2 regions of the Anaeromusa sp. genome follow, and region 2 is predicted to be linked to the other one. Evidence: riboswitches for the same ligand, from Rfam matches in the RefSeq annotation. Region 2 holds a riboswitch; the other holds the start of a gene.
What was found. A riboswitch is a leader RNA that binds a small molecule or an ion and turns the genes downstream of it on or off. The one in region 2 is predicted to bind cobalamin.
Positions count from the first base shown of each region.

Region 1 (6,738 bases), on a different contig from region 2:
CAGAATGGAGCAGCTTTCTCGCCAGCCCAATGCTTTTATCCGCCCTTCTCCTTCCTGCGGTACCTTAGGAGGCGTAGCGCGCAAAAGCCGGGAAACGATGCTTTTGTGCGAGGCGGCAGGATTCGACGTTATTTTAGTGGAAACTGTTGGGGTTGGGCAAAGCGAAGTAACAGTACGCTCGATGGTTGACTTTTTCCTGCTGGTCGTTTTGACCGGTGCTGGCGATGAACTGCAAGGCATGAAAAAAGGCGTTATGGAACTGGCGGATGCCATTTTGGTCCATAAAGCCGACGGGGATAACCGGGGTCGGGCGGGCGTGGCCAAGGGAGACTATGACCGGATGCTGCATTACTTGCGCCCGGCTACGGAAGGCTGGGAAACAAAGGCGTATACCGCCTCTTCGCGTACAGGGGCGGGAATCGGAGACATCTGGAGCGTAGTGCTTGATTTTCAGGAGAAAACAAGTAAAAGCGGCGTTTTTTCAAAACGTCGTCAGGAGCAGGCTCTTTCCTGGATGTACGCACTGGTGGAAGAGCATTTACGGGAATTGTTTTTTCAACACCCAAAAGTCAAAGAGCAGCGGGGACCGATGGAGCAATTGGTTCGTCAAGGGACTCTGTCGCCGACTCTGGCGGCGCGGCGCTTGATTGAACGGTATGAGACAGCGGGAAACGACAGTTAAAGAGGGGAGATAGCTCCTCTCTTTTCGTCGTCCAAAACACGGTAAAAGGAGCGATGGTATGCGGCGCAGGTTTAGTATTTGGGGAATGATCGCGGTAAGTATTGTGTTTTGCGTTATGATGGCGGGATGCGGTGCGAAGCAGCAGGCTAACTCAAGCGGGACTTCGTATCGTATTGTAGATAGTCGGGGCGCAACAGTGGAATTGACGAAAAAGCCGCAAAAAATCGTAACCTTATCGGCGGGTACAGATCAAATTCTCTTAGGCATGGTATCAACACAACGGCTGGCGGCGATAAACGCGCTTCTTGATGATCCGGTTAGCTCGAATATTGTTGCTAAAGCTAAGAAAATACCGGTAAAAATACATATTCCTTCGGCGGAGCAGTTGCTCGCGATGCAGCCGGACTTGGTTATTGCGCCGGACTGGATCAGTGAGGAAATTGTTGGCATGCTGAGGGACGCGGGACTCCAAGTGATCGTGTGTAAAGGCGCGAAAAATGCAGAGGATGTGCAGGGAAACATTCGACTGATTGCTAAAGCGATAGGAGAAGAGGAACAAGGGAACCGGCTTTTAGCGGCGATGAACGCAAAATTAGCGGAAATTCAGCAAAAAACAGCAGCCATTCCGTTGGAACAACGAAAAAAGGTAGTGCTGATTTCTTTGATGTCGACCTATGGCGGCAGCGGCTGCATATTTGACGATATGTGCCGCCGAGCCAACGTGATTAACGGCCTTGCCGCAGCAGGCATTCAAAGCGGGCAGAATTTTAATAAAGAGCAGTTGGTGGCGATTAATCCGGATTTGCTTATTTTGCCTGCCTATAACGATCATGGAAACTATGATATTGAGTCGTATCGGCGTGAATTTTTAGAGGATCCGTCGCTGCAGACACTGCGAGCCATTCGGGAGAAAAAACTGTATTTGCCAAGGGAAGGCTATATTTACAACAGCTCTCAAGACATGGTTTTCGGGGTGCAAGAGGTAGCGTACGCTGCCTATGGAGATGAATTTGCCCAGCCTGCGGATCGGCATCTTTCGGTTTCCGGAGAATGAAAACAGTGGTTGACATATAGTAATTGCGGGTGTAGGATGAAAACAGAATTTTTCTGCTGCTTTTGATTTTCCTCATGCTCGCAGGTGCCGGGCGGAAAGCAAACAAGAGTTGATGAATTTTACGTACCCAGCAATAGTATATGGTTTTGTATATCGCCGCAGGCTCGCGGGTGACGAGCAGGGGATACGAAGAACATGAATTTCTTCCTAGCCTTTTTGCGAAGGCTAGGATTGTTTTTTTTGCGGCGACATTCTGCAGGAGGGTTAAGGGTTGAACAAAAAGGCAATTGTCTTAGTAAGTTTTGGCTCGGTGGACGCTGCTGCTTTGCAGCGTACCTTAGATCCGCTGGAAGAACGTTTTCAACAAGTCTTTCCAGAGTGGAAAATTTGCAGAGCCTTTTCTTCGCAGGCGGTGCGAGATAAATTAACAGCGCGCTCCGGGATACAGGTAGACGACATTGAGGAAGCCTTGAGGAAGCTGGCGTGTGAGGCTTTTGAAGAAGTGTATGTGCAGCCTCTATTCTTAACGGTAGATGCTACTTTGCAGGGAGTGCAAAAATATATTGCCGCAGAAGCTAGAAAACCGGCATGGAAAACAAAGACGCTGGCGCTGGCGCGTCCGCTACTGCTCTCTTTGGGAGCAAAAGATCATCCTGATGATTATGTTTTGGCGATAGAAGCATTGCAGCAGCAATGGCCGCCTTTACAAGAAAGTCAAGCAATCTTGCTGGCTTGTAATGGGGCGCAGCAAATGGAGTATGCGGTGTTGCAGTTAAAACTTGAGGCTGCCGGTTATGAACGTATTTTTGTCTGTGTTACAGACGGCTTTCCCGATTTAGCGAACGCTATGACCAAAATGAAAGCGAAAGAAGTGCAGGATGTTCTGATTGTGCCGTTTATGCTGCTTGCGGGCGAGCATATTCTTAACTATCTTAGTGGCGTTAAGTCAGATTCGCCCAAGCTGATTTTAGAGCAAGCCGGTTTTAAGGCGCAGGTTTTAACAAAAGGATTAGGCGAAAATCAGGCGATTCAGGAGTTATTTATTCAGCATGTAAAAGACAAGCAGCAAGCAATCGCTAGACGTCACGGACGTAGAAACCAATCGCCGATTGAGACTTGTTGCGCAAGTAAATAGAATTTAGGAATTTTGACAAATGAATATGGATGAAACAGGTGCCCGGAAGGGCTTAATAGGGAAGACCGGTGAAAAACCGGCGCGGTCCCGCCACTGTAATGGGGAGTAAATCCATAAAATACCACTGGGGCGAATGCCTTGGGAAGGTTTGGATGAGCGAAGATCCAGAGCCAGGAGAACTGCCTGTTTAGCAATCACCGTTTTTACCTACGAGCGATGGGGAGGGGATTACTGAGCAAGCTTTTTGTTTTGACATGGAGTTTTTTGCATCTGTAATTAGGAGCCGCCCTACATGGGGCGGCTCTTTTTGTATGGGAGGAAGGGCCTATGAAAAAAATTGCTTTTTATGGCAAAGGCGGCATCGGCAAATCGACGACGGCTTCGAATGTGTCGGCTGCGCTGGCGGAAGCCGGCTATCGGGTTCAGCAGATTGGCTGTGATCCGAAAAATGATTCGACGCGGCTCCTCTTGGGGCGCAACTGTCAGCAGACGGTGTTGGATATGGTACGTCAATATGGGGAAGGCGTTTCCTTGGAGCAGGTGGTTCACGAAGGATTCGGCGGCGTTCGCTGTGTTGAGGCGGGGGGGCCTGAACCGGGCGTGGGCTGTGCAGGAAGAGGCATTATCGTGGCCCTTGAAAAGCTAAAAATGCTGCAAAAACTTCCAGAAGAGGAACAGCAAGTCGTTTTATTTGACGTTTTAGGGGACGTAGTGTGCGGCGGCTTCGCCGTACCGATTCGGGAAGGCTATGCTACTGATATTTACATAGTGTCTTCCGGCGAATTGATGTCGATTTACGCGGCGAACAACATCGCCAAAGGCGTAGCCCGCTTTGCCGGGCGCGGGCCGGTTCGTTTAGGAGGGATTATCGGCAACAGCCGCCAGATTGTTAATGAAAAAGCTTTGCTGGAGGAATTTGCAGCGCGCTTGAATACACAGCTTATCGCTTTTGTGCCGCGGGATGCGGTGATGCACCAGGCGGAGATTCGACGCAAGACCGTCATTGAATGGAAGCCTGCCTCGGAGCAGGCAAGGATCTATCGGGATTTGTCGCAAAAGCTGCTGGATAATCAACAGCTGACTATTCCTACGCCGTTGACTTTTGAAGACCTGGAAGAGATGGTGCTGCGTTATGGCGATGAATAAGCGGCATATGGTGACCTTGAAGCGCAGCTGCAGTTGCAGTATGCCCGGGGTATGGCGGGCGGTAGCGCATAACGAAGGGGCGGCAGTCATCTTTCACAGTCCCAAAGCCTGCGGACATGTGGCGCGGGAAATGGAGCTGGGTGGACAATATTCTGCGCTGGCAAGGACTTTGAAGCTGGAGCATGCCTATAGAGCTCCCTTGGTTACCAGCAATCTAACTGACGATCATTCGATTTTCGGCGGCGCAGAGCAGTTGCGAGGGTGCATTGATTTTACGATGCAAACGTATAAACCAGCGTACGTGCTGTTGGCAGCGTCCTGTTTAGCCGGCGTGATTGGCGATGATGTGGAAGCGGTGGCCGAAGAAGCGGAGGCCTTCTGGAAGGTTCCGGTTATGAGCGTTCCTTGCAGTGGTTTTTTGGATGGCGAGTATGGCGCTGGCTTTTATTTTGCTGCGCAGCGTTTGATCGACCGTTCGATGCGCCCGCAAGCAACCGAACCGGATACGGTGGTTCTTTTAGGAGATCGACGGGGGCCTGGCGGAGCGGAAGAAGCAGAGCTGCAAGAGCTTTTAAGCGTCTTTGGACTGCGGATTGTTGGACATTTTCCTAATTATAGTTCACTCGAAGAAATTCGGATGCTCCCGGCAGCTTCTTTTTGCATTCCTTTAGGAGGACATACGCAACCGGAATATTCCATGGGGCGTTTAGCTTCTTACCTTGAAGAAAAATTTGGTATTCCCTATTTGCAGCAAGAGTATCCGTCTGGCTGGGAAGGAACGAAAGCCTGGCTGACAGCGTTAGGGAAAGCGTTAGGGCGAGAGGAAAAAACGGCAGCGGCCATTGCTAAGCAGAGTCGGCGAGTAGCGGAGGCCAGTGCGGCCTTGCTTCCCTGGACGCAAGGCCGCAGCGCCGTATTGGGAATTGGGCGGCCTTTAACCCATTTTCAGCCGCAATGGGTACTGGAGGTATTGGCTTTAGCCCAGATGAAGCTGGAAGGGATTATCCTTTTCGCCGGCTTGACGCCGGAACAGCATCAGGAATTGCGTAAAGCTTTGGAGGGGGTTGGCGCTCCTATCGTGGACGAGGAAGCAGGGAAAACATTGCTTACGGAAGAAGCGGTTCTGCTTTCGACGCATGAGGTGGAGGAGATGGGACTGCGACAGCTGCAGCTGCCTGTATTGACGCCGGTAGGCGTTGGCGGTTTGCTGGAAGTGCTGACGAAATTAGGACGATTGTTAAAACGATCTCCGTATCGAGGAGGAGTTGTTTATGGCTGGTGAAGCTTGGGGAGACATGTGCGCCCAGACCAATACTTGCGCTCTGGCAGGCGGCGCGGCGTTTTTCGCAGGCGTACCAGAAGCGGCAATGATGGTGAACGGGCCTTTGTGGTGTTACTTCTATGCGCTGCGGCAGCTAGAACGGCCCTGCCCGAATGTGGGGAAACGCTTTTTTTGCACGCAGCCTGACAATCAGGCGGTTGTATTCGGCACGGAAGACTGCCTGCTGGAAACGCTTTCCTTGTTAAAAAAAAGCATGAAACCGGAGGTTGTGTTTATTGAAAACAGTTGCGCCGTCAGCTTGATCGGCGATGATGTGGCAGGCATTGCGGCGCAAGCAGATCTTTCCTGTCCGGCTGTCTGTATGGATAGCGGCGGTATGCGCGGCGGCTTTTGGGAAGGCTATCGGGAGGCAGCACTTGCGTATGTAAAAACGCTGCCTCCTCGGGTGCGGCAAACGGTGCGCCCCAAAACGGTGAATCTTCTTGGCTGTACTGTGGGGTACTATCAAGAACAGGCGGATATAAAGGAAATGGAACGGCTTTTGGAGCTGGTCGGTTATAACGTATTGACGCGACCAGGTGCAGGAAGCAGCCCGCAGGAACTGGCGGAACTGGCGCAGGCGGAAGTCAATCTGGTTATGCACAGCGAGCTGGGCTTGGAGCTGGCCCGCTATTTGGAAGAAAACTACGGTATGCCCTATATAACGCTGGCCCCGCCCTATGGTGTACAGGGAACTGTGCAATGGCTGGATGCGTTCTGTGACGCTATGGAGCTGGGCAAAGACTTGCGCAAACCCTATCGCGACGAAGGCTCTTATTGGGCCAAGCATATCCAAAATGCGACGCTGGAAATGCGCCGCCTCTGGGGGGATATCTGGTTTGAACGGGTGGCGGTGGCGGGGCCGTCGTCGGCGGCCCTTACCTTAGGCAAGGCCTTGCGGCGCGAGTGGGCTGATGCGGGCAAGGTTACGGTTATTTGCCATGATGGCGCTTTTGACGGCGAGGCGCCGACAGAGGCAGATTTGATTCTCAACGGACGCGAAGAGGTGCAGCTCGTGGAAAAAGCCTTGTGCGAATTGGGCAAAGACGACCTGCTTTGGGGCAGCAGCCAAGAAAATTATTTCCTGCGCCGCGAAGGCGTAAAAAATGTGCTTTATCAACCGGTGGCACTGCCTGCGTATGAGGAAGTGCTGTTGGGAGAAAGGCCGTTTGCAGGTTTTCAAGGAGCCTGTCATCTGGCGGAACGCCTTTGGAACGGGTATGTCCAAAAGCGCTGCGCGAAGGGCTAGCAACGGGAAGGACCCCGAGCTATATAGAGAAAACGAGAATCTTAGGGAAACCAAGAAGGTTGAGGAGGAGTTTGAAAATGAAACAGTACCAACAAAGCGGTAGAAAAAAAGCGCTTTTATGCGCCATGGTGGGAAGCGCGATTTTCTTATC
Region 1 covers NZ_JAQUZF010000032.1:5,019-11,756, forward strand. Annotated here, with positions in the region: gene meaB (methylmalonyl Co-A mutase-associated GTPase MeaB) at 1-682, shown strand, start outside; gene PHF27_RS06310 (ABC transporter substrate-binding protein) at 741-1,736, shown strand; gene PHF27_RS06315 (sirohydrochlorin cobaltochelatase) at 2,008-2,871, shown strand; cobalamin riboswitch at 2,891-3,073, shown strand; gene PHF27_RS06320 (nitrogenase iron protein NifH) at 3,199-4,017, shown strand; gene PHF27_RS06325 (nitrogenase component 1) at 4,004-5,299, shown strand; gene PHF27_RS06330 (nitrogenase component 1) at 5,289-6,587, shown strand; gene PHF27_RS06335 (TonB-dependent receptor) at 6,665-6,738, shown strand, end outside.
Region 1: linked by a shared signal. The riboswitch ahead of PHF27_RS06320 (nitrogenase iron protein NifH) and the one ahead of cobT (nicotinate-nucleotide--dimethylbenzimidazole phosphoribosyltransferase) in region 2 are both predicted to bind cobalamin.

Region 2 (10,837 bases):
TGCGCTCCAGCGAATGGGAGCGTCCTAAATTATAGCCCCGTTTCAAAAACCAAATGCCCGCGCCAATACCGCTGGCAAAGCCAGCCAAGCCGGTTAAGCCGTTCAAATCGCCGCCGGCCAAGCGCAAAATACCCCGAAGGGGGCAGCCAAGAAATGCCAGGGCGCCGATCATCATGACCATGCCTAAGAAAAACCGAATCATTGGTTTCGAACCGCCGCGCACACGATGCTCGCCGCGAAAAGCCGCCATAACGGCAGCGCCTAAAATAATGCCCAGAATTTCAGGCCGCGCATACTGCAGCGTCCCCGCCTTATGTAAGCCTAATGCACCGGCAATATCCCGCAAATGGCAGGCTGCGCAAAAGCCGTAATTCCCCGGATTTCCTTGCGCCACCAGCAGTACCGCCCCTAAACCGAAAATTAATCCTGTCAGCAAAATCCACACTATATAACACAACTCCTACAATCGATAGAGAGGACCAACGCCACACTCTACGTTGACGTTGGTCCGCCGCTAACCTTTTTTTTACTACTTTGCACGCTTAGCTTATACTTTGGCCGCTTCTGTCAAAGGAGGCACAATTTGCTTTTTGCGTGACATAACACCTGGCAGATACACTACCTGCTCTTCGCCTTTGCTGCCAAAAGCTCGTTCAATCAATTCCACCGGCTGGCCGACATAGGCCAAATGCGTTGCTTCAGTCAAGATATCGGTGATCATCAAAAGCGCCATGTCATAGCCGCCCTTGGCCCGAATCTGCTCCATGCTGTGCAGCAGTTCCTGACGCAGCGCCAGCACCTCGCTCACATCCATCACCGACAGCTGCGCAATGGTCATGCGGTAATCGCCCATGCGAAATTCCTTCAAGTCTGTTTGCGTAATCTCCGGCGGCGTCATATCCTGCAGCCCGGAACCCGCTTTCAGCATAGCCATGCCATACTCTTCCAACGAAACCCCCGCAATAGCCGCCAGCTTTTCCGCCGCCTGGCGATCCACAGCGGTTGCCGTAGGCGACTTAAAGAGCACCGTATCGGAAATAATGGCGGACAAGAGCACGCCGGCAATTTCCTTGGGAATATCAATCTCTAAATTCCAATACATATTAGCTACAATGGTCGACGTACAGCCCACAGGCTCTTGCCGAATCAGAATGGGCTCGCTGGTTGTCAGCCCGCCCAAACGGTGATGGTCAATGATTTCTAGAATCTTCGCCTCTTCAATGCCTTCCACCGCTTGCGCTGTTTCATTATGATCCACCAAAATAACCCGCTCCGGTTCCGGCATGATCAGCTTGTCCCGATCCACCAGGCCCACCAAACGACCATTTTCCACTACTGGATAATTACGGTAGTTAGTCGCCGCAATGGGTCCTGTGATGTCGTTAATCAAATCGGTAGGTTTGAAAGAAAGCACTTTGCCTTGCATGATCGCCCTCACCGGCGTACTCTGATTAATCAGCCGCGCCGAAGTATACGTGTCATAGGCTGTTTGCAGCACAAGCACACCTTGTTGCTTCGCTTTTGCCAATACTTCCTCGTCCACCGCATAGTCTCCAGTAACCACCAAGGCGCCTACATTCAAATCCAAACAAGACAAATGCGCTTCCCGGCGATCCGCCGTCAGCACAATATCTCCCGCCTTAATGACGCGAGACACAGCCGCCGACGTTCCCGAAGCGATGCGCACCCGCCCAGCCAACGTACGCTTCAGCAAATCGTCGCCGCAAAGTACTTTAGCGTCCAGCACACGCTGCACCGCCGCATAATCTACGCCGCTTTCCGCCAAATCATCCGGCATCTGCAGTTCGTTAAAATACAATTTTGCCAAATCACTTACTGATAAAATACCGACCAGTTGATTGTCCCCGACTACGACAGGCACCGATTTGACATTGCCGCATTGCATCAGTTTCCCTAGTTCACGCAGCGTCGTTTCCGGAGCCACTGAAAGGTAATCGGTGCACATAATATCTTTTACCCGCGGATTGAGGTCCGGCAGCAGCAGCGGTTCCTCTAGGCGGAAGTGTTCTAAGGCATACTTTGTTTCGGCATTAATCTTGCCAGCCCGGGCCGCTACCACATTTTCCCCCAGCGCTTGCTTTAAATGCGCATAGCCAATAGCAGCACAAATCGAATCCGTGTCCGGATTACGATGTCCAATAGCATAAATCGGTTTCGCCATAATCGAATCAACACTCCTCGTTCTGGTTTGCCTGCAAAAAAATGCAATTAGTTTTATTATACCTTATTCCAGCCTTTTCCGTAACCCCGTACCTTGACGCCAGGCTGTATAATAAAGAAAAGCAAACAAGAGTAACGGAGTAACCGGAGGGTACGACAGCGAAATGACGACGACAATTCACAACTTGCCTAAAGCCTATTTCAGCCGCCTGCTGCGCGGCGTGATTGAATTTGATCTGATTGAGGAGGGCGACCGCATCCTCATCGGCCTATCCGGCGGCAAAGACAGCCTATTTTTAGCCTTTGCCCTAGCAGCGCTGCAAAAAGTTTCGGCCAAGCGTTTTGAACTGGCGGCGCTGACCCTTGACGCCGGCTTTGCTCCAAACTTCCCTCAGGAAACATTAGCCTCTTTTTGCGCCAAACTGGATATTCTCTTTCATTTTATTCAGGCGGATATTGCCTCCATCATTGAAGAAAACCAAGGAAAAGATCCTTGCTTTACTTGCGCCTTTTTCCGTCGCGGCGCCATTAACCGCTTTGCCTCCGAACACGGCTTTCAAAAAGTCGCTTATGCCCACCATCACGATGACGCCGTAGAAACCTTGCTGATGAACCTGCTCCATTCCGGACAAATTGGCACGTTTCTACCGAAAACAATCTTAGAACGCAGTGGCGTCACCGTAATTCGCCCCTTGCTTTTTTTCCGCGAAGAGGAACTGCGTGAGGCCTGGACGCTGCACGGTCAAGAACCCATCCCCAACCCTTGCCCTTTTAACGGCAAAACCCAGCGCCAAGCCACTAAGGAACTCATCGCTTCTCTAGCTTCGCAAAATCCAGCCATTTACGACCATTTGGCCGCTGCCATGCGCGAAGACTCCGTACATGAGCTCTGGCCCAAAGAAGCTACCCGCTCGGAATTAAAAGAAAAAAATCTGCTCTTTTGGAACAAACCTATTAACGATATAAATTAAACAAGGAGTAGATGGAGTAAAGTGAGGGTACGAACGAGGGTTACTGTTTATAAAATTTGAATATGCAAAAAAGCTGCGGACAACTTGTTTTCAAGTCGCCGCAGCTTTTTTTATAGTCTTAGGAGATTGCCACGTCGCCCCGCTCCTCGCAACGACGTCTAAGCTGGCTAACATGCACTAAGCAAAGTATTTGTCTCTCAAACTAACTTTCGTCTTTGCCAGCGAAGCGAAGCAATCTCTATTTATGCTGTCATGCTGTGTGCCATTCCTACTCCTTCGAACCCTCCATCTACTCCCTATACTCCTGTTAAAAAGCTGAGCTCCGTATCCCTCATGCGTACCCTCCCGTGACTCTCGCGACTCTTGTTCATTCTTCTTCGTTTTCTTCTGCATCGCGCCTTATTTCCAGGCACATGCGTCGCAAGCCATCAAGACCGCGGCTGGTAGTCGCTTCGGTTTCCGCTTCCACCAATTCCTGCAGCATCTTCCATGAGGTCTCATCCAGCACCTCTTGCAACAATTTAGCTTCCGCACCGCTGCTCAAGCGCAGCAAGATCGCCACGTCCACCCATTGCAGCCGGTCTCGCAAAAACGAAGCCAACTCTTCATCGCTTCTGGTTTTGAGCCAACCAGAAGCTTCATTACGCAGCTCCAGTAGCTGCCAGCCTTCATCTTTAGTTAAAACATGAGCCGGCCCCAATATATCTCCTGCTTCCATTAAGGACAATACCACCTGCGTAAACGCCACCTTGCGCTGACGCACCGCAACCGATTCTTCCCGTTTCTCCGGCGGCGGCAACGTATTCGCCACATCCGAGGCAGCCCGACGCGAAACATTGCGCAGCAATTTCGCGCACAACTCTTCGCTAGTGCCAAACATAAGAGATGGATGCAGCCCTTCACGACGCAACACTTCTTGAAGATCCCGGTCCCGCAGACCTTGCAGCTCTTCAAAAAACAAAACATGCGAGCGCATTCGGCTGCGGATTCCCGGCCGAAGTTCTTCCAAACGGTCCATGAGACGCAATGTTTCCGAATCGCCTCGGCGCAAGGCCATTGCCATCAGCACCGCTCCCAATTGCCGAACCGGTTGTCCAAATATGCGCAGCGAGGAAAAATCCTGCCAACTTTCCCGAATATCCTCCGGCAGCATTTCCGGAGACAACTCATCCAAGGCCAACAGCCATTTAGTTTGCGCTTCCAACGTAAGCCGCCCCATCCACTTCGCCGCTTCCTCCGCGGAAAAACAAGTCATAGCCCACGCCAGCGACATTTTTTCACATTGCGTTTCCATGGTTTCGCCTCCTTTAAAGGCATCCTAAAATATTTATACGTATATTGAAAATTCGCCGTCAAGCTTAGACAATCCTGCTCGATTTTCTTTATTAAGATAGTGCTGTGTTCCTATGTTTTCCAGTGTTTTTAGTCTCGCACTGCATGACTCTGCCGCTCGGCCCCCGGTCCGTCCTGGGCCACCGCCACAGCCGCTTCTCCAAAGGTTCTCATATCATTCAGCATATGCAAAGACGCCCGCAAAAGAGACATTCCCAGTACAGCGCCAATCCCTTCGCTTTGCTGCAACTGCAATTGCAAGTAACTTGGCAGCCCCAGCAAAAATAACATTTCCTGAAATCCAGGTTCCGCAGCAACATGTGGCGCAATCAGATAGTTCTTTACCAACGGCTGCATTTGCGCCGCCGCTAAGGCAGCCGCAGCCGTCTCAAGCCCGTCAAGAACCAACAACATGCCTCTAGCTGCTCCGCCTAAAATCGCCCCACATAAAACGGCCGTTTCCAAACCTCCAAAACGGCTTAATAAGGCTTTTGCTTCTGTTTCGCCATTATACGAAGCAAAAGCTTTTTCCACCAAGACCAATTGCTTCGCGATCTTTTCGCTTACAGTCGCTTGCTGTCGCAGCGAAACTGGGACGCCCCCTCCCAAAACAGTTGCCAAAATCAATGCAGAAAGCATACCGCCTTTGGCAATACTGCCCAGACCTAAAATCCGCACGCCTTTGTCCGCTTCCGCCTGCGCCAGAGAGATTCCTAAACAAAGCGCCTCCAAAACCAAATCTTCCTTCATCGCCGGTCCTTGACGCCAATCGCAAGTTCCAAAAGCCACGGCCGCCTGCTGCAACCGCTCGTGTACAAATTTTTCGCGCATACCCGCATTCACCAGGACCACTTCGGCAGCATTTTTCGCTGCAAAAACGTGCAGCGGACTGTCCACGCGGCAAGCGTCGGCAACACGCTGCGCTGTTGTTTTGCCCTCTTTGCACAGCGCCTTTACAAGGCCATGATCCGCCGCCACAACCAACACAGCCTGCTTCTGTTGCAAAGCCGGACGATACTGCCCTGTTACGCCAGCTAATTTTAACGCTAAAAACTCCAAATGATGCAAGCTCCCTAGTGGCTTAGTCAAGTTATCTAAGCGCCTTTGGCAGCGTTCTAACGCCGCTGCATCCATCGGGCCTACTGACGCAATAATCTGTTCGATCATTTTTTCCTTTCTCATTACGCCAACCCCTCCTCCGCACTTGCGTACGCGTCTTCCAGCATAGCCAAAACCATCTGCAGCATATCCACCACTAACGAGGCCCCAATCGCCTCGCCAAGACGAATTCCCAAATCCACACACGCCTCCAACTCCAGTTGGCGCAAGGCAATGCGATGGGCCGGTTCGCCGGACAAATGGGACGCCAGTAAATAACCGGCACTATCCGCATGAATACCTTGCGCCACTAAGGCCGCCGCCGTCGTATTCAGCCCGTCAACAATTACCAGGCACTTATGCGCCGCAGCCCCCAGCACCACACCCGCCAACACGCCGAGTTCCAAGCCGCCCACCTTGCGTAAAACATCCAAGCCGTCAGTTCCCTGGGGTTGATTGACCGTTAGCGCTTGCCGGACATATTGGCGCTTGTCCGCCAAACGCTGATCGGAAATTCCCGTGCCCCGCCCGGTGGTTTGCAGCGGGTCCTCGCCGGATATAGCCGCCACAATGGCAGCACTGCTGGTTGTGTTGCCAATGCCCATTTCACCTAAAGTAAAGCAGCGATATCCTTCCTGCACTTTTTCCTGCACAATCGAAATGCCAATTTCCAATGCTTTTACAGCCTGCTCCTGCGTCATGGCCGGCCCCTGGGTAAAATCTTCCGTACCATAGGCGATCTTCCGCTCCCAAAGCCCTGGGAAAGACGGCAGATCCACCGCTACGCCCGCATCAACTACCACCATATCAGCACCGCAAAAATTAGCAAATGCATTGGCGCTGGCCCCCTTAGAAGCCACATAGTTAATGGTCATCTGCGCCGTTGTCTCTATGGGGTAAGCGCTGACAGAACGCCGCGCCACCCCATGATCCGCACAAGCAATCACCATGCATGGCTTCAATTCCCGTGGTTTGGGGTTCCCTGTGGCAGCCGCATAGGTCGCCGCCATCTCCGGCAAACGCCCCAGCATTCCCGAAGGGTATACAGTCTGAGCCAAGCTCTTTTTCACAGTTTCATAGGCTATTGCATCTGGCTTTTCGATTTTCGCTATAGTTTCTTGCAATAAATTCATCATTTACTCCCTTTCTTTCTGGAAGACCCCATACCTTAATAAAAAAGGCTTTTTAGGAAGCAATCCTAAAAAGCCTTTGTATCCAACAAGGTCTTCCTGATCTGAGGCAGGTCTCCTGACTCCCGGTTCATCGATACATTGCCGCCTTCCCTGCAACTTTTCGGCGCAAGTGGCATCTGGCAAGCTCTCTCCGGTACAGTGGCGGGCCCGCGCGTACACGGCCTTTGATTAAGCCGCTCCGACTTCCCTATTCTCCGCAATTAGCGGCACCTCAGTCATATATTATGAAATTGAAGTCAGTATACCAACACTTTTCTCATTCGTCAAGAACGGAATATCTTGCTTTATCACTGCATTGCCGCTATAATTATAAGCATAGTTTGAATATGTTTCCGGAACAATGGTCGTTCCTCTGACAATCGTTTTGATTGGCAGTGGAGCGATTTTTTTGTTCCCTAAAAAAGGAGGAATACACATGGAGCCTATTACCAAGGTGGAAATTATCACCCGTCCCGCCAAGTTGGACGACCTCAAGGAAGCCATGAATAAAATCGGCGTTACCGGCATGACCGTCAGCCAAATCTTCGGCAGCGGCCTGACCAAAGGCCATGTAGAAGTATACCGCGGTTCCGAGTATTCCGTAAACTTGCTGCCAAAAATCAAGGTGGAAATTGTTGTTTGCGAAGTACCTGTAGAAACGGTAGTCAAAACCGCTAAAGAAATCTTGAAAACAGGCAAACTCGGAGATGGCAAAATCTTTATTCAGCCGCTGACTAACGCCGTGCGCATCCGCACAGGCGACGAAGGCGCTGCCGCTATCAAAGCTCCCAAAGATACCAAAAGCGCATAAGGTTTAACAGGAGCAGATAGAGTAGTAATGGTACGAAGCACAGGATTGAACAAGAGAACCGGAGTCTCGGGAGGGTACGCAAGAGGATAAGCAGAGGATTACGGTGGCAATGATTGTATTTGAGGCTTTTCTTGGAGCAAGACAGTCCACAGAATTTACCTCTTGCTATATTTCCACCGAAAAACTGCATATCATGGCAAAGAAGAAGGGACTGTGCAGAAACCAAGTTTCAACACAGCCCCTTCTTCTTTGCATGTCGAATGGGTCCTATCGTGACGCGCCGTCCCCGTGAGGCGTCGCGGCGGCCCCCAACGGCCTAGAAGTATGCCTTCTGATACAAAGCAAGAATTTCCTTTTCATTGGTTTCGCGAGGATTGCCAGGCGTACAAACATCGGCAAAGGCAGCAGCAGCCAGTTTAGGCAGATCTTCTTCCTGTACGCCGATATCTTGCAGTTTTTGCGGAATACGAATCTTCTTAGACAGCTTCACTACCGCATCTACAGCCGCTTTGCGATACGCATCCTGCTCCATCGCATCCACACCCTGAACCCCCATAGCGCGAGCAATTTCTTTGTATTTTTCTCCAGATGCCGGAGCATTGTACTCCATAACATAAGGAAGCAGCAAGGCATTAGCGACGCCATGAGGCGTATCATAGAGCGCGCCCAGCGGATGCGCCATGGAATGCACGATGCCTAAACCGACATTTGAGAAACCCATACCAGCCACATATTGCGCCAAGGCCATGCCGCTTCTAGCTTCCACATCAGCAGGCTGTTCTACAGCCGTAGCCAAATGCTTAGCAATGAGGCTAATGGACTGCAGCGCAAACATATCGCTCATCTCCCAAGCGCCCTGGGTAATATACCCTTCAATCGCATGAGTTAGCGCATCCATACCGGTGGCAGCCGTCAGCCCTTTAGGCATAGAAGTCATCAGCTGCGGGTCTACGACCGCCATAACCGGAATGTCGTTAGGATCCACGCAAACCATTTTTTTGACGTTTTTTTCATCGGTAATAACGTAGTTAATCGTAACTTCCGCCGCAGTTCCCGCCGTTGTCGGCACCGCAATGACCGGCACGCTTTTGGCTTTAGTCGCTGCGCAGCCTTCTAGCGAGCATACGTCGGCAAATTCAGGATTGTTCACCACAATGCCAATCCCCTTGGCTGTATCAATCGGCGAACCGCCGCCGATGGCCACAATACAATCAGCGCCGGACGCTTTAAAAGCAGCCACGCCGCCATTGACATTAGCCACTGTCGGATTTTGTTTCACTTCATCATAGAGCGAGAAAGGAACTGACGCTTTTTCCAAAACCGCTGTAACCTGAGCAGCTACGCCAGCAGCCACCAAATCTTTATCGGTCACTACAAAGGCTTTGGAAAAACCGCGCCGCGTCATTTCTTCCGGAATCACTTCAATAGCGCCTGCGCCAAAATAGGATGTTTCATTGAGAACCATACGTTTAACCATAGTGCGCACCCCCTATATTTTTAGAATAAGGCTTCGTGCAAATTTTTATGCGGCGCAGGCAGAACCAGTTGATCCACTAGGAAACCGCCATGCTCAATGGCATGCGCCCCTGCACGTACAGCAGAATTGACAGCACCCACATCACCTGTTAAGGTCACAACCGCCTTGCCGCCCATACCGCGCGCTAAACGCACATCAATAAGAGCGATATTAGCCGCTTTAGCCGCCGCATCAGCAGCAACCACGGCGGAAGCCACTGAATAGGTTTCAATCACGCCTAAAGCATGAATTTCATGGACGTCACTGCAGCCGCTCACGGCGCCAATCAAGGAATCATGCGGATTAGGCAGCACGAACTCATCCACTACATTTTCTTCGCCACCTACCGCCTTGCCGCTGCGAATCGCGCTTTGCACCGCTCCGACATCACCGGCTACCATGACCACGTATTTGCCAGGACAAAGCGGCTGAGCCATAACCATATCCACATTAGCCGCCTTGAGCATAGCATCCGCCGACAAAATGCCCCGCGTGATGTTCTTCAATTCCAACAAGCCAATGGCTCGCTTCATGTTCATTCCCCCTGTACGCTACTACGCCTGAATGACAATGGCGCCGTCGATGCTTACAACCTTGCCGGCTATACTGGCATGCACGTTAGCTCCCAGCCCGGCTCCTTCGGGAATCTCCGCCACCAATTGCCCTTTCGAGACACTGTCTCCCACGGCTACAATCGGTTTGGCCGGCGCTCCGATGTGCTGCGATAACAATAGCTTCACGCTGCGCACCTGCGGCATTTCCGCCAACAGCGGCGCTTTCACATCATACTGCGACAGTCCCAGCCGAGCCACAAGGCGTTTCGTGGGAATCATGCGATATTCACGGCCCCCGCGTACCGCGCAAGGAGCTTCATGGTATGGATTGCGCACTTTCTGCTTGGCAAATTCCTTTTTCAAATGCCCATTTACCAAGCGCGGCGACAACCCCATGGTACAGCCAAACACTTCACAAGCGCCGCATTCCGAGCAAAGCATGGCTCGCTGCAGAATATCCGGCTGCTCGCTGTTGCTGTGGCCGATGGCTTGCATAATGCGATGCGGCTCTAAGCCGTGTCCCAGAAGGTTTCGCGGGCATACATCGGTACAAGCCCGACAATTGCAGCAAACCGCGCGGGAACGATTGAGCACATGCTCCCAAGACAAGCGCCGCCCTCGAATAATGCTATGACTTTCCGGCAAAACCAACAAGCCGCCGGTTGTTTTCGTAATTGGCGCGTCTTCTTCAATCAGTTTTCCCATCATCGGACCGCCGTCAATAATGGCGTAAGGACCGGTTGTGGGGCCGCCCGCCATGGCCAAGGCTTCTTTTACAGACATGCCCACAGGCGCCTTGATGGTTATCGGCTTGGCTACCGCGCCGCCGATAGTGACGTACTTTTCGGTAACGCCTTCTCCCTGCAACGCTTTGGCTACGTTAGTCAACGTCTCCACATTGGCGACTACCACCCCTACTTGCAGGGGAATACCGCCTTCCGGCACAATGCGCCCGGTAATTTCACGAACCAGCACTTGCTCGTCGCCAGCCGGATAAATATCCGGCAAATACGCTAGTTCCACATTTTTTTCATTCATATCGGCCAAAGTCTTTGTCAGACTTTCAATAGCCGGACCGTATTTGTGTTTTAGCCCGACATACGCCTTTTGTGCGCCAGTAGCCACCATCACAGCCCGCAGGCCCAGCAGCATGGCCTGGCTTTCGCTGGCCATAAGCTGCTGATGCGCCCGCAGAAGGGGCT
Region 2 covers NZ_JAQUZF010000047.1:2,125-12,961, reverse strand. Annotated here, with positions in the region: gene yedE (YedE family putative selenium transporter) at 1-445, opposite strand, end outside; gene PHF27_RS07910 (putative manganese-dependent inorganic diphosphatase) at 548-2,182, opposite strand; gene PHF27_RS07905 (ATP-binding protein) at 2,346-3,152, shown strand; gene PHF27_RS07900 (FliG C-terminal domain-containing protein) at 3,520-4,446, opposite strand; gene PHF27_RS07895 (nicotinate-nucleotide--dimethylbenzimidazole phosphoribosyltransferase) at 4,575-5,666, opposite strand; gene cobT (nicotinate-nucleotide--dimethylbenzimidazole phosphoribosyltransferase) at 5,666-6,718, opposite strand; cobalamin riboswitch at 6,803-7,004, opposite strand; gene PHF27_RS07885 (P-II family nitrogen regulator) at 7,191-7,565, shown strand; gene fucO (lactaldehyde reductase) at 7,882-9,042, opposite strand; gene PHF27_RS07875 (BMC domain-containing protein) at 9,063-9,614, opposite strand; partial or broken gene PHF27_RS14335 (electron transport complex protein RnfC) at 9,639-9,839, opposite strand; partial or broken gene PHF27_RS07870 (SLBB domain-containing protein) at 10,032-10,837, opposite strand, start outside.